Regions from separate parts of the Streptomyces sp. NBC_01077 genome, predicted to be linked through region 2. Evidence: riboswitches for the same ligand, from Rfam matches in the RefSeq annotation. Region 2 holds a riboswitch; the other holds the start of a gene.
The links. A riboswitch is a leader RNA that binds a small molecule or an ion and turns the genes downstream of it on or off. The one in region 2 is predicted to bind cobalamin.

Region 1: another riboswitch for cobalamin. It lies ahead of OG462_RS28870 (ribonucleoside-diphosphate reductase subunit alpha); the one in region 2 lies ahead of metE (5-methyltetrahydropteroyltriglutamate--homocysteine S-methyltransferase).

Annotation. Positions count from the first base shown of each region.
Region 1 covers NZ_CP108669.1:6,331,217-6,335,977, reverse strand. The annotation lists gene mctP (monocarboxylate uptake permease MctP) at 1-201, shown strand, start outside; gene OG462_RS28880 (hypothetical protein) at 285-890, shown strand; gene OG462_RS28875 (GNAT family N-acetyltransferase) at 934-1,434, shown strand; cobalamin riboswitch at 1,473-1,622, shown strand; gene OG462_RS28870 (ribonucleoside-diphosphate reductase subunit alpha) at 1,755-4,130, shown strand; gene OG462_RS28865 (ribonucleotide-diphosphate reductase subunit beta) at 4,130-4,761, shown strand, end outside.
Region 2 covers NZ_CP108669.1:1,651,785-1,656,545, reverse strand. The annotation lists gene OG462_RS07365 (enoyl-CoA hydratase) at 1-629, shown strand, start outside; gene metE (5-methyltetrahydropteroyltriglutamate--homocysteine S-methyltransferase) at 737-3,061, opposite strand; cobalamin riboswitch at 3,224-3,441, opposite strand; gene OG462_RS07355 (UBP-type zinc finger domain-containing protein) at 3,516-3,869, opposite strand; gene OG462_RS07350 (ATP-binding protein) at 3,866-4,761, opposite strand, start outside.

The sequences.
Region 1 (4,761 bases), 4.7 Mb from region 2:
CCGGGCATCGGCGAGATCGGCTACATCGGTCTCACCGCCTTCCTCCTCAACCTCGTCGTCACGGTCGTCCTGACCTTCGTCCTCAAGGCCGTCAAGGCCCCGGAGGGCGTCGACCAGACCTCTCCGGAGGACTACACGGCCGACGCGGGTGACCGCGGGGTCGACCCGAAGCTCCCGAAGGTCGGCGCCGAGACCCACTGATCCACCGCCGGACCCGACGAAGGCCGCCCTGCTTCCCCCGGAGGCATGGCGGCCTTCGCCGTCCCTGCGCGAGGATGCGGGACATGCGGATCGGACCACGCCCCACCCTGCTCGCCCTCCTCCCCCTGGCCCTCGCCGTCACCGGCTGCGGCACCGAGACGGCGGGCGGGCGACCCACGCCCGGCCCGGCCGAGCTGGACGCCCGCGCCCGCTGGGCGCAGACCGACAAGGACCATGTGTACGTCACCGGGGCCGAGGGCTTCGAGGTGTCCCGGATGGCGTCGGGGGTCATCGGCGACGACGGCTTCCAGGTCACCTACGTGACGAAGGACGGCGTCCGCCTCACCGTCTCCGCCGAGCGCCGCCCCTTCTCGGACGAGGAGTGCGCCGCGACGATCACCGCCGAGCAGGACAGCTGCGTCCGGGACGGCGACCGGTGGTACCTGCGGTCCGCCGAACGGCACGCGTACGTGCGCGAGGAGAACGGGCTGCGCGTCGAGGTCGCCGCCCCGCCCACCCTGTCCCGGAACGTGCTCGAGGGCGCCGCCGAGCGCGCCCACCGGGCCGATGCCGCCGAGCTCGACGCCGTCCTGCCGGAGGAGACCGGCCCCGGGCAGCCCGTCGAGCGGGGCGACCTGCCGCCGGTGGGCGACGGCGCCCCCGACAACTCGGTGGGGGCGGGCGGCTGAATCCCGTTGGGAGCAGGTGGCCGGCCGGAGGCACACTGCCCTCATGGACTTCACCATCAGGGCGGTACGGCCCGAGGACTACGAGGCGCTCGGTGAGCTCACCGCGGGAACCTATCTGAACGACGGACTGCTGAAGTACGGGGCGGAGGACTCGTACCTGGACGTGCTCAGGGACACGGCACGGCGGGCGCGCGAGAGCGAGGTGCTCGTCGCCGAGGACGGCGACGGGCGGCTGCTCGGCGGGGTGACCTTCGCCACCGGCGCCACCCCCTGGGCGGACATCGCGGTCGAGGGCGAGGCCGAGTTCCGGATGCTCGCGGTCTCCCGGGAGGCCCGTGGCCGGGGCGTCGGAGAGGCCCTCGTACGGGCCTGTATCGAGCGGGCGCGGGCCCTCCCCGGGTGCCGTCGCATCGTGCTGTCCACGGACGTCTCGATGGTCTCCGCGCACCGGATATACGAGCGCCTGGGCTTCCTCCGCACCCCTGACCGGGACTGGGAGCCGATCCCCGACCATCGGCTGCGTACGTACGCCCTGGAGTTCTGAGCCGGAGGCGCGACACAACATGTGGGGGGTGCCGCAAGCGGCGCCCCCCACATGTATGCTCGACCTCGCTGTCGACGCAGGGGAATCCGGCGCGAATCCGGAACTGTCCCGCAACGGTGTGCTTCGTACGGATACGACATATTCGGGCGAGGTGAGTCCGAGGACCTGCCGACAGCGCACCCGGTCCGTCCGTTCCGGGTGCCAATGACGTCCGGGCCTCGCGGAGTGGGCCGGTGGAAGCGTCGCGTCCGGCGTTACGGATGCCCGTCTGCCCGCCTTCCCCCGCCGCGGCCCCGAGCCGAGCGAGGGAGAGCCCCCACGTGACCATCGCGCCCGCCGATCCGGCTTCCGCCGAGGCTTCCGCGGTCGAGAGCGACGGCCCCGGGACCGTGCTGCTGCGGACCCTGACCGACCTCACCGCCGATCTCCCCGACACCGACCCCGGCAAGGTCGCCGCCGCCGCGCTCCGCGGCCGCAGCGCCGTCGCGGACGAGGCGGAACTGCGCGAACTGGCCACCGAGGCGGCCGCCGGTCTGATCGCCGAGGACCCGGCGTACTCCCGGCTCGCCGCCCGGCTCCTGACGATCACGATCGCCGACGAGGCGGCCGGCCAGGGCGCGTTCTCCTTCTCCGCCTCCGTCGCCGTCGGTCACCACGAGGGCCTGATCGCCGACCGCACCGCCGAGTTCGTCGCGCTGCACGCCGACCGGCTCGACGCGACCATCGACGCGGCCGCCGACGACCGCTTCGGCTACTTCGGTCTGCGCACCCTCTTCTCCCGCTACCTGCTGCGCCACCCGATCACCCGCAAGGTCATCGAGACCCCGCAGCACTTCATGCTCCGGGTGGCCTGCGGCCTGGCGGAGGACGAGAGCGTCCACGCGCTCGACGAGGTCACGGCGCTCTACCGCCTGATGAGCCGGCTGGACTACCTGCCGTCCTCCCCCACGCTCTTCAACTCCGGTACCCGTCACCCGCAGATGTCCTCCTGCTACCTCCTGGACTCCCCGCAGGACGAGCTGGACTCCATCTACGACCGCTACCACCAGGTGGCGCGTCTCTCGAAGCACGCGGGCGGCATCGGCCTCTCCTACTCCCGCATCCGGGCCCGCGGTTCGCTGATCCGGGGCACCAACGGGCACTCCAACGGCATCGTGCCGTTCCTGAAGACCCTCGACGCCTCCGTCGCCGCCGTGAACCAGGGCGGCCGCCGCAAGGGCGCCGCCGCCGTCTACCTGGAGACCTGGCACGCGGACATCGAGGAGTTCCTGGAGCTCCGCGACAACACCGGCGAGGACCAGCGCCGTACGCACAACCTGAACCTGGCGCACTGGATCCCGGACGAGTTCATGCGCCGGGTCAACGCCGACGCCGACTGGTCGCTGTTCTCCCCGGCGGACGTGCCCGAACTGGTCGACCTGTGGGGCGAGGAGTTCGACGCCGCCTACCACAAGGCCGAGGCGGCGGGCCTGGCCCGCAAGACGATGCCGGCCCGCGACCTGTACGGCCGGATGATGCGGACCCTGGCCCAGACCGGCAACGGCTGGATGACCTTCAAGGACGCCTCGAACCGGACGGCCAACCAGACCGCCGAGCCCGGCCACACCGTCCACTCCTCCAACCTCTGCACGGAGATCCTGGAGGTCACGGACGACGGCGAGACCGCGGTCTGCAACCTGGGCTCGGTCAACCTCGGCGCGTTCGTGGTCGGTTCGGACATCGACTGGGAGCGGCTCGACGCGACCGTCCGCACGGCCGTCACGTTCCTCGACCGGGTCGTCGACATCAACTTCTACCCGACCGAGCAGGCCGGGCGATCCAACGCCCGCTGGCGGCCGGTGGGCCTGGGCGCGATGGGCCTCCAGGACGTCTTCTTCCAGCTGAAGCTGCCGTTCGACTCCCCCGAGGCGCGCGCGCTGTCCACCCGGATCGCCGAGCGCATCATGCTCGCCGCGTACGAGGCCTCCGCCGACCTCGCCGAGCGCAACGGCCCGGTCCCCGCCTGGGACAAGACCCGCGCGGCCCGCGGTGTCCTGCACCCGGATCACTACGACGTGGAGCTCAACTGGCCGGAGCGCTGGGCCGCCCTGCGCGAGCGGATCGCCGCCGTCGGCATGCGCAACAGCCTGCTCCTCGCCATCGCGCCGACGGCGACCATCGCCTCGATCGCGGGCGTCTACGAGTGCATCGAGCCGCAGGTCTCCAACCTCTTCAAGCGCGAGACGCTGTCGGGCGAGTTCCTCCAGGTCAACTCGTACCTCGTCGACGAGCTGAAGCGGCTCGGCGTGTGGGACGCCCAGACCCGGGACGCGCTGCGCGACGCCAGCGGCTCGGTCGCGGGCTTCACCTGGATCCCGGCCGAGGTGCGCGAGCTGTACCGCACGGCGTGGGAGATCCCGCAGCGCGGCCTGATCGACATGGCCGCCGCCCGGACGCCGTTCCTGGACCAGTCGCAGTCGCTGAACCTGTTCCTGGAGACGCCGACGATCGGCAAGCTGTCGTCGATGTACGCGTACGCCTGGAAGCAGGGCCTGAAGACGACGTACTACCTGCGCTCCCGCCCGGCGACCCGGATCGCCCGCGCCGCCCAGGCGTCGACGGCCGCCGCCACCATCCCCGTACAGCAGGCGGCCCCCGACGCGGACGCCCTCGCCTGCTCCCTGGAAAACCCCGAGTCCTGCGAGGCCTGCCAGTAATGAGCTCCACCGAACAGAAGAACCTCCTCGACCCGGGCTTCGAGCTGACCCTGCGTCCGATGCGCTACCCGGACTTCTACGAGCGCTACCGGGACGCGATCAAGAACACCTGGACCGTCGAGGAGGTCGACCTCCACTCGGACGTCGCCGACCTCGCCAAGCTCACCCCCGGTGAGCAGCACATGATCGGCCGTCTGGTCGCGTTCTTCGCGACGGGCGACTCGATCGTCTCGAACAACCTGGTCCTGACGCTCTACAAGCACATCAACTCCCCGGAGGCGCGCCTGTACCTGTCGCGCCAGCTGTTCGAGGAGGCCGTGCACGTCCAGTTCTATCTGACGCTGCTCGACACCTACCTGCCCGACCCGGACGACCGCGCCGCCGCGTTCGACGCGGTCGAGGAGATCCCCTCCATCCGCGAGAAGGCGCAGTTCTGCTTCCGCTGGATGGACTCGGTGGAGAAGATCGACCGCCTGGAGACCCAGGCCGACCGGCGCCGCTTCCTGCTGAACCTGATCTGCTTCGCCGCGTGCATCGAGGGCCTGTTCTTCTACGGCGCCTTCGCGTACGTGTACTGGTTCCGGTCCCGCGGTCTGCTGCACGGTCTCGCGACCGGCACCAACTGGGTGTT
Region 2 (4,761 bases):
TCGGGTGCATCGTCCTCACCGGCTCCCCGAAGGCCTTCGCGGCCGGCGCGGACATCAAGGAGATGCAGCCGCAGGGATACCTGGACATGTACCTCACCGACTGGTTCACCGCCTGGGACCGGCTCGGCGACCTCCGCACCCCCACGGTCGCCGCCGTCTCCGGCTACGCCCTGGGCGGCGGCTGCGAGTTGGCCATGCTCTGCGACATCCTCCTCGCCTCCGACACCGCCGTCTTCGGCCAGCCCGAGATCAGACTGGGCGTGATCCCGGGCATCGGCGGCTCCCAGCGCCTCACCCGGGCCGTCGGCAAGGCCAAGGCCATGGAGCTGTGCCTGACGGGCCGCACCATGGACGCCGTCGAGGCCGAACGGGCGGGCCTGGTCTCCCGTGTCGTCCCGGCCGACGACCTCCTCTCCGAGGCCCTCGCGGTGGCCGAGACCGTCGCAGGGATGTCGAAGCCGGTCGCCATGATGGCCAAGGAGGCCGTCAACCGCGCCTTCGAGACGACCCTGGCCGAGGGCGTCCGTTTTGAACGCCGCCTGTTCCACGCGGTGTTCGCCACGGCCGACCAGAAGGAGGGCATGTCCGCCTTCGTGAACAAGCGGCCCCCGCACTTCACCCACCGCTGACCCCACGCCCTCGCGCCGGCCCGGAGGCCGGGCGGCGGCACGGCACCTCACGCAGGGCGGCCGGGGCGGGTCGGGCGCGCCGGGCGCCCGACCCGCCCCGAGCGGGATCAGGCGCTCTCGGCAGCCAGGTCCGCGCGGACTTCACGGGCGGCCGCGACGAGGTTCTCCAGGGAGGATCGCGTCTCGGGCCAACCACGGGTCTTCAGACCGCAGTCGGGGTTGACCCACAGGCGCTCGGCGGGGATGGCATCGAGTCCCTTGCGCAGGAGTGCGGCTGCCTCCTCGGTGCCGGGGACGCGCGGGGAGTGGATGTCCCAGACGCCGGGTCCGGCCTCGCGCGGGTAGCCGTGCGCGGCCAGTTCGCCGGCGACCTGCATGTGGGAGCGGGCCGCCTCCAGGCTGATGACGTCCGCGTCGAGGTCGTCGATCGCCTGCACGATGTCCCCGAACTCGGCGTAGCACATGTGGGTGTGGATCTGGGTGTCCGGCCGCACTCCGCCGGTCGTCAGCCGGAACGACTCGGTCGCCCAGGCCAGGTAGGCGGCATGGTCGGCGGCGCGCAGCGGCAGCGTCTCGCGCAGCGCCGGCTCGTCGACCTGGATGACCGACGTGCCCGCCGCCTCAAGGTCGTTCACCTCGTCGCGCAGGGCGAGAGCCACCTGCCGGGCGGTCTCGCCCAGCGGCTGGTCGTCCCGTACGAAGGACCAGGCGAGCATGGTCACCGGACCGGTCAGCATGCCCTTGACCGGCTTGGAGGTCTGCGCCTGGGCGTACGTCGTCCAGCGGACGGTCATCGGTTCGGGGCGGGAGACGTCCCCGGCCAGGATCGGGGGCCGGACGTACCGGGTGCCGTACGACTGGACCCAGCCGTGCTGGGTGGCCAGGTAGCCGGTCAGCTGCTCGGCGAAGTACTGCACCATGTCGTTGCGTTCGGGTTCGCCGTGCACCAGGACGTCGATCCCGGTCTTCTCCTGGAAGGACAGGACCTCGCGGATCTCGTCCTTGATCCGCTCCTCGTACCCGGCGGCGTCGATCCGGCCGGCCCGCAGATCGGCCCGCGCGATGCGCAGCTCGCTCGTCTGCGGGAACGAACCGATGGTCGTCGTCGGCAGCAGCGGAAGGCCCAGGTGTGCCCGCTGGGCGACGGTCCGCTCCGCGTACGGCTGCGAGCGCCGTCCATCGGTGTCGGTGACGGCCGCCGTGCGGGCACGCACCGCCGGATCGCTGGTCAGCGCGGATCCGGAGCGTGATGCCAAGTCGGCCCGGTTCGCCGCGAGTTCGGCCACGATGGCGTCCGTGCCCTGCGCGAGCCCGCGTGCCAGGACGGCGATCTCGGCCGTCTTCTGCCGGGCGAAGGCGAGCCAGCGGGCGATCTGCGGATCGACGTTCCGTTCGGCGGCGGCGTCCAGCGGCACGTGCAGGAGGGAGCAGGAGGCGGCGACGTCCACCTGGTCGGCGAGCCCGAGGAGCGTGCCGAGAGTGCCCAGCGACCTCTGGTAGTCGTTGATCCAGATATTGCGTCCGTCGACGACGCCCGCGACCAGGCGCTTGCCGGGCAGCCCGCCGGCGGCGGCGAGGTCGTCGAGGTTGGCGGCGCCCGACTCCGTGAAGTCGAGGGCCAGGCCTTCGACCGGCGCCTTGGCCAGTACGCCCAGCGCGTCGCCGAGCCGCCCGAAGTAGGAGGCGACCAGCAACTTGGGACGGTCGGTGGCGGTGCCCAGGTCGCGGTAGGCCCGGGCGGCGGCGTTCAACTCGGCGGGCGTGCGGTCCTGGACGAGAGCGGGCTCGTCCAGCTGCACCCATTCGGCCCCGGCCGCCCGGAGGTCGGCGAGCACCTCGGCGTACACGGGAAGCAGCCGGTCCAGCAGCGTCAGCGGCTCGAAGTCGGGGGCCACGCCCGGCGCGGGCTTGGCGAGCAGCAGGTAGGTGACGGGGCCCACGAGGACCGGGCGGGCGGCGTGGCCGAGGGCGAGGGCCTCCTTCAGCTCGTCGACCTGCTTGCGGGAGTCGGTGGTGAAGACGGTGTCCGGCCCGAGTTCGGGCACCAGGTAGTGGTAGTTGGTGTCGAACCACTTGGTCATCTCCAGCGGGGCGATGTCCTGGGTGCCACGGGCCATCGCGAAGTACCCGTCCAGAGCGTCGGCCGCGACCGCCGCGCGGTGCCGCTCGGGTACGGCGCCGACCATCACACTGGTGTCCAGGACGTGGTCGTAGTACGAGAAGTCGCCGGTCGGCACCTCGTGGATGCCGGCTTCGGCCAGCTGCCGCCAATGCGAACGGCGCAGGCTTGCCGCGGTGACCCGGAGGGCGCCGGCGCCGACACGGCCCTTCCAGTACCCCTCGACGGCCTTCTTCAGTTCGCGGTTCTGCCCCTGGCGGGGGTACCCGTACACGGTGGCTCGTGCTGCCGCGGCTGCGGGCTTCGGTGTCACGGAACTCTCCTTCGCGAGATGTGTCCTGAGCGCCCCGGAGACGGGACGTGGACGCGAAGGAACGAACGACCGGGCGGAACACGTCGCGGATACACCGCACGTGCCGCTCGATGAGTACGCCGACCCGCCCACGAGGTCACCGGGATCACCGCACGCGGAATCGTCCACGTGCGGGCAACGGGCAGGTCTTCGGACTCGCGGGCACGTCTGCCGGGGCAGACACCTACTGGCCGTCGCTTCCCAGACCCGTCCGGGCCCAGTGCGTATGACGGCGGTCGTTCCCACTCACCGCTGCGGGGCAGTCCCGGATTCCCACCGGGTTCCCTCTTACGACGCATCCCGCCTGGCGGACGGGGCGAACCAGCTGCACGCCCACCTTAGGCGGACGAACGGCGGCCGCGCACCCCTGATCGAATATCGGGACGCCCCGTGTCAGCCGGTTCCGGCCGGGTCCTCAGCGATGGAGCAGCCGCTGCCACTCCTGGGGGACGCGGCCGGCCGGGCCCGGGGCCGGCTGGTCGGCCGGGTGGCCGCCCGGAGGGGCGAGTACGGGGCCGGCTTCGTACAGGTCGTCGGTGTCGTAGTTCCAGAACCAGTCCTCGCCCGGCTCGAAGCTCTGCACCAGGGGATGCCCGGTGGACTTCCAGTGGGCGGTGGCGTGCTGGGCCGGCGAGGAGTCGCAGCAGCCGATGTGGCCGCACTGGGCGCAGCGCCGCAGGTGGAACCACCAGCCGCCCACCGTGTCGCAGTCCGCGCAGCCCGTGCCGCTGGGCGGGACGCTCGGGTCGATTCCCTCGATCTCGGTCATGCGGGCTCCTCGGCGGTCTCGGGGCCGGTCGCGGTTTCGGTGTCGGCCGTGGTTCCGGTTCCGGTCTCGGCTTCGGTTTCGGCTTCGCTCTCGGGGGCGGTCAGCGGCAGCAGCACCTGGAACCGGGTGTCGCCCGGCACGGACTCGACCTGGAGGCTCCCGTGGTGCTTGCTCACGACGATCCGCCAGGAGATGTCGAGGCCGAGACCGGTGCCTTCGCCGACCGGTTTGGTCGTGAAGAAGGGGTCGAAGATACGACTGCGGATGTCCTCGGGAACACCGGGGCCGGTGTCGCGGAACTCCACGAGCAGGCGGTCGCCCTCCCGGGCCGTGCGGACCGTCAGGGTGCCGTCGCCGCCGGCGCTCCCGATGGCGGACACCGCGTTGTCGATGAGGTTGGTCCACACCTGGTTCAGCTCCGCCGGATAGGCGGGTACGTCGGGCAGGGAACGGTCGTAGTCCTTGACCACGCGCACCCGGGGACCGATCTTGCCGGACAGCATCAGCAGCGTGCTGTCGAGGAGTTCGTGGACGTCGACGTCACGGTGCGGGGCACGGTCGAGCTGCGCGTACTGCTTGGCCGCGTCCACCAGGTGGGAGACGCGGTTCGTGGAGTCGGCGATCTCGTCCATCAGCAGCTCGGTCTCGACCGTGTAGTTGAGCCAGCCGACGGCTCCCGGCAGGACGTCCTCGGCCACGGTCGCCGCCACCTGCTCCAGCCAGTCCGTGTCGAGACCCGCCTGGACGAAGGTGGGCGCGACCCGCCAGCCTTCCGGGATGCCGCGGTCCTCCAGCCAGTCGGTGAGCTCGTCCTCCCGGTCGGAGGCCTCCATCGGGCTCAACACCGGCGCTTTGGCGACCCGTTCGGCCGTGCGCTCCTGGATCTCGATGA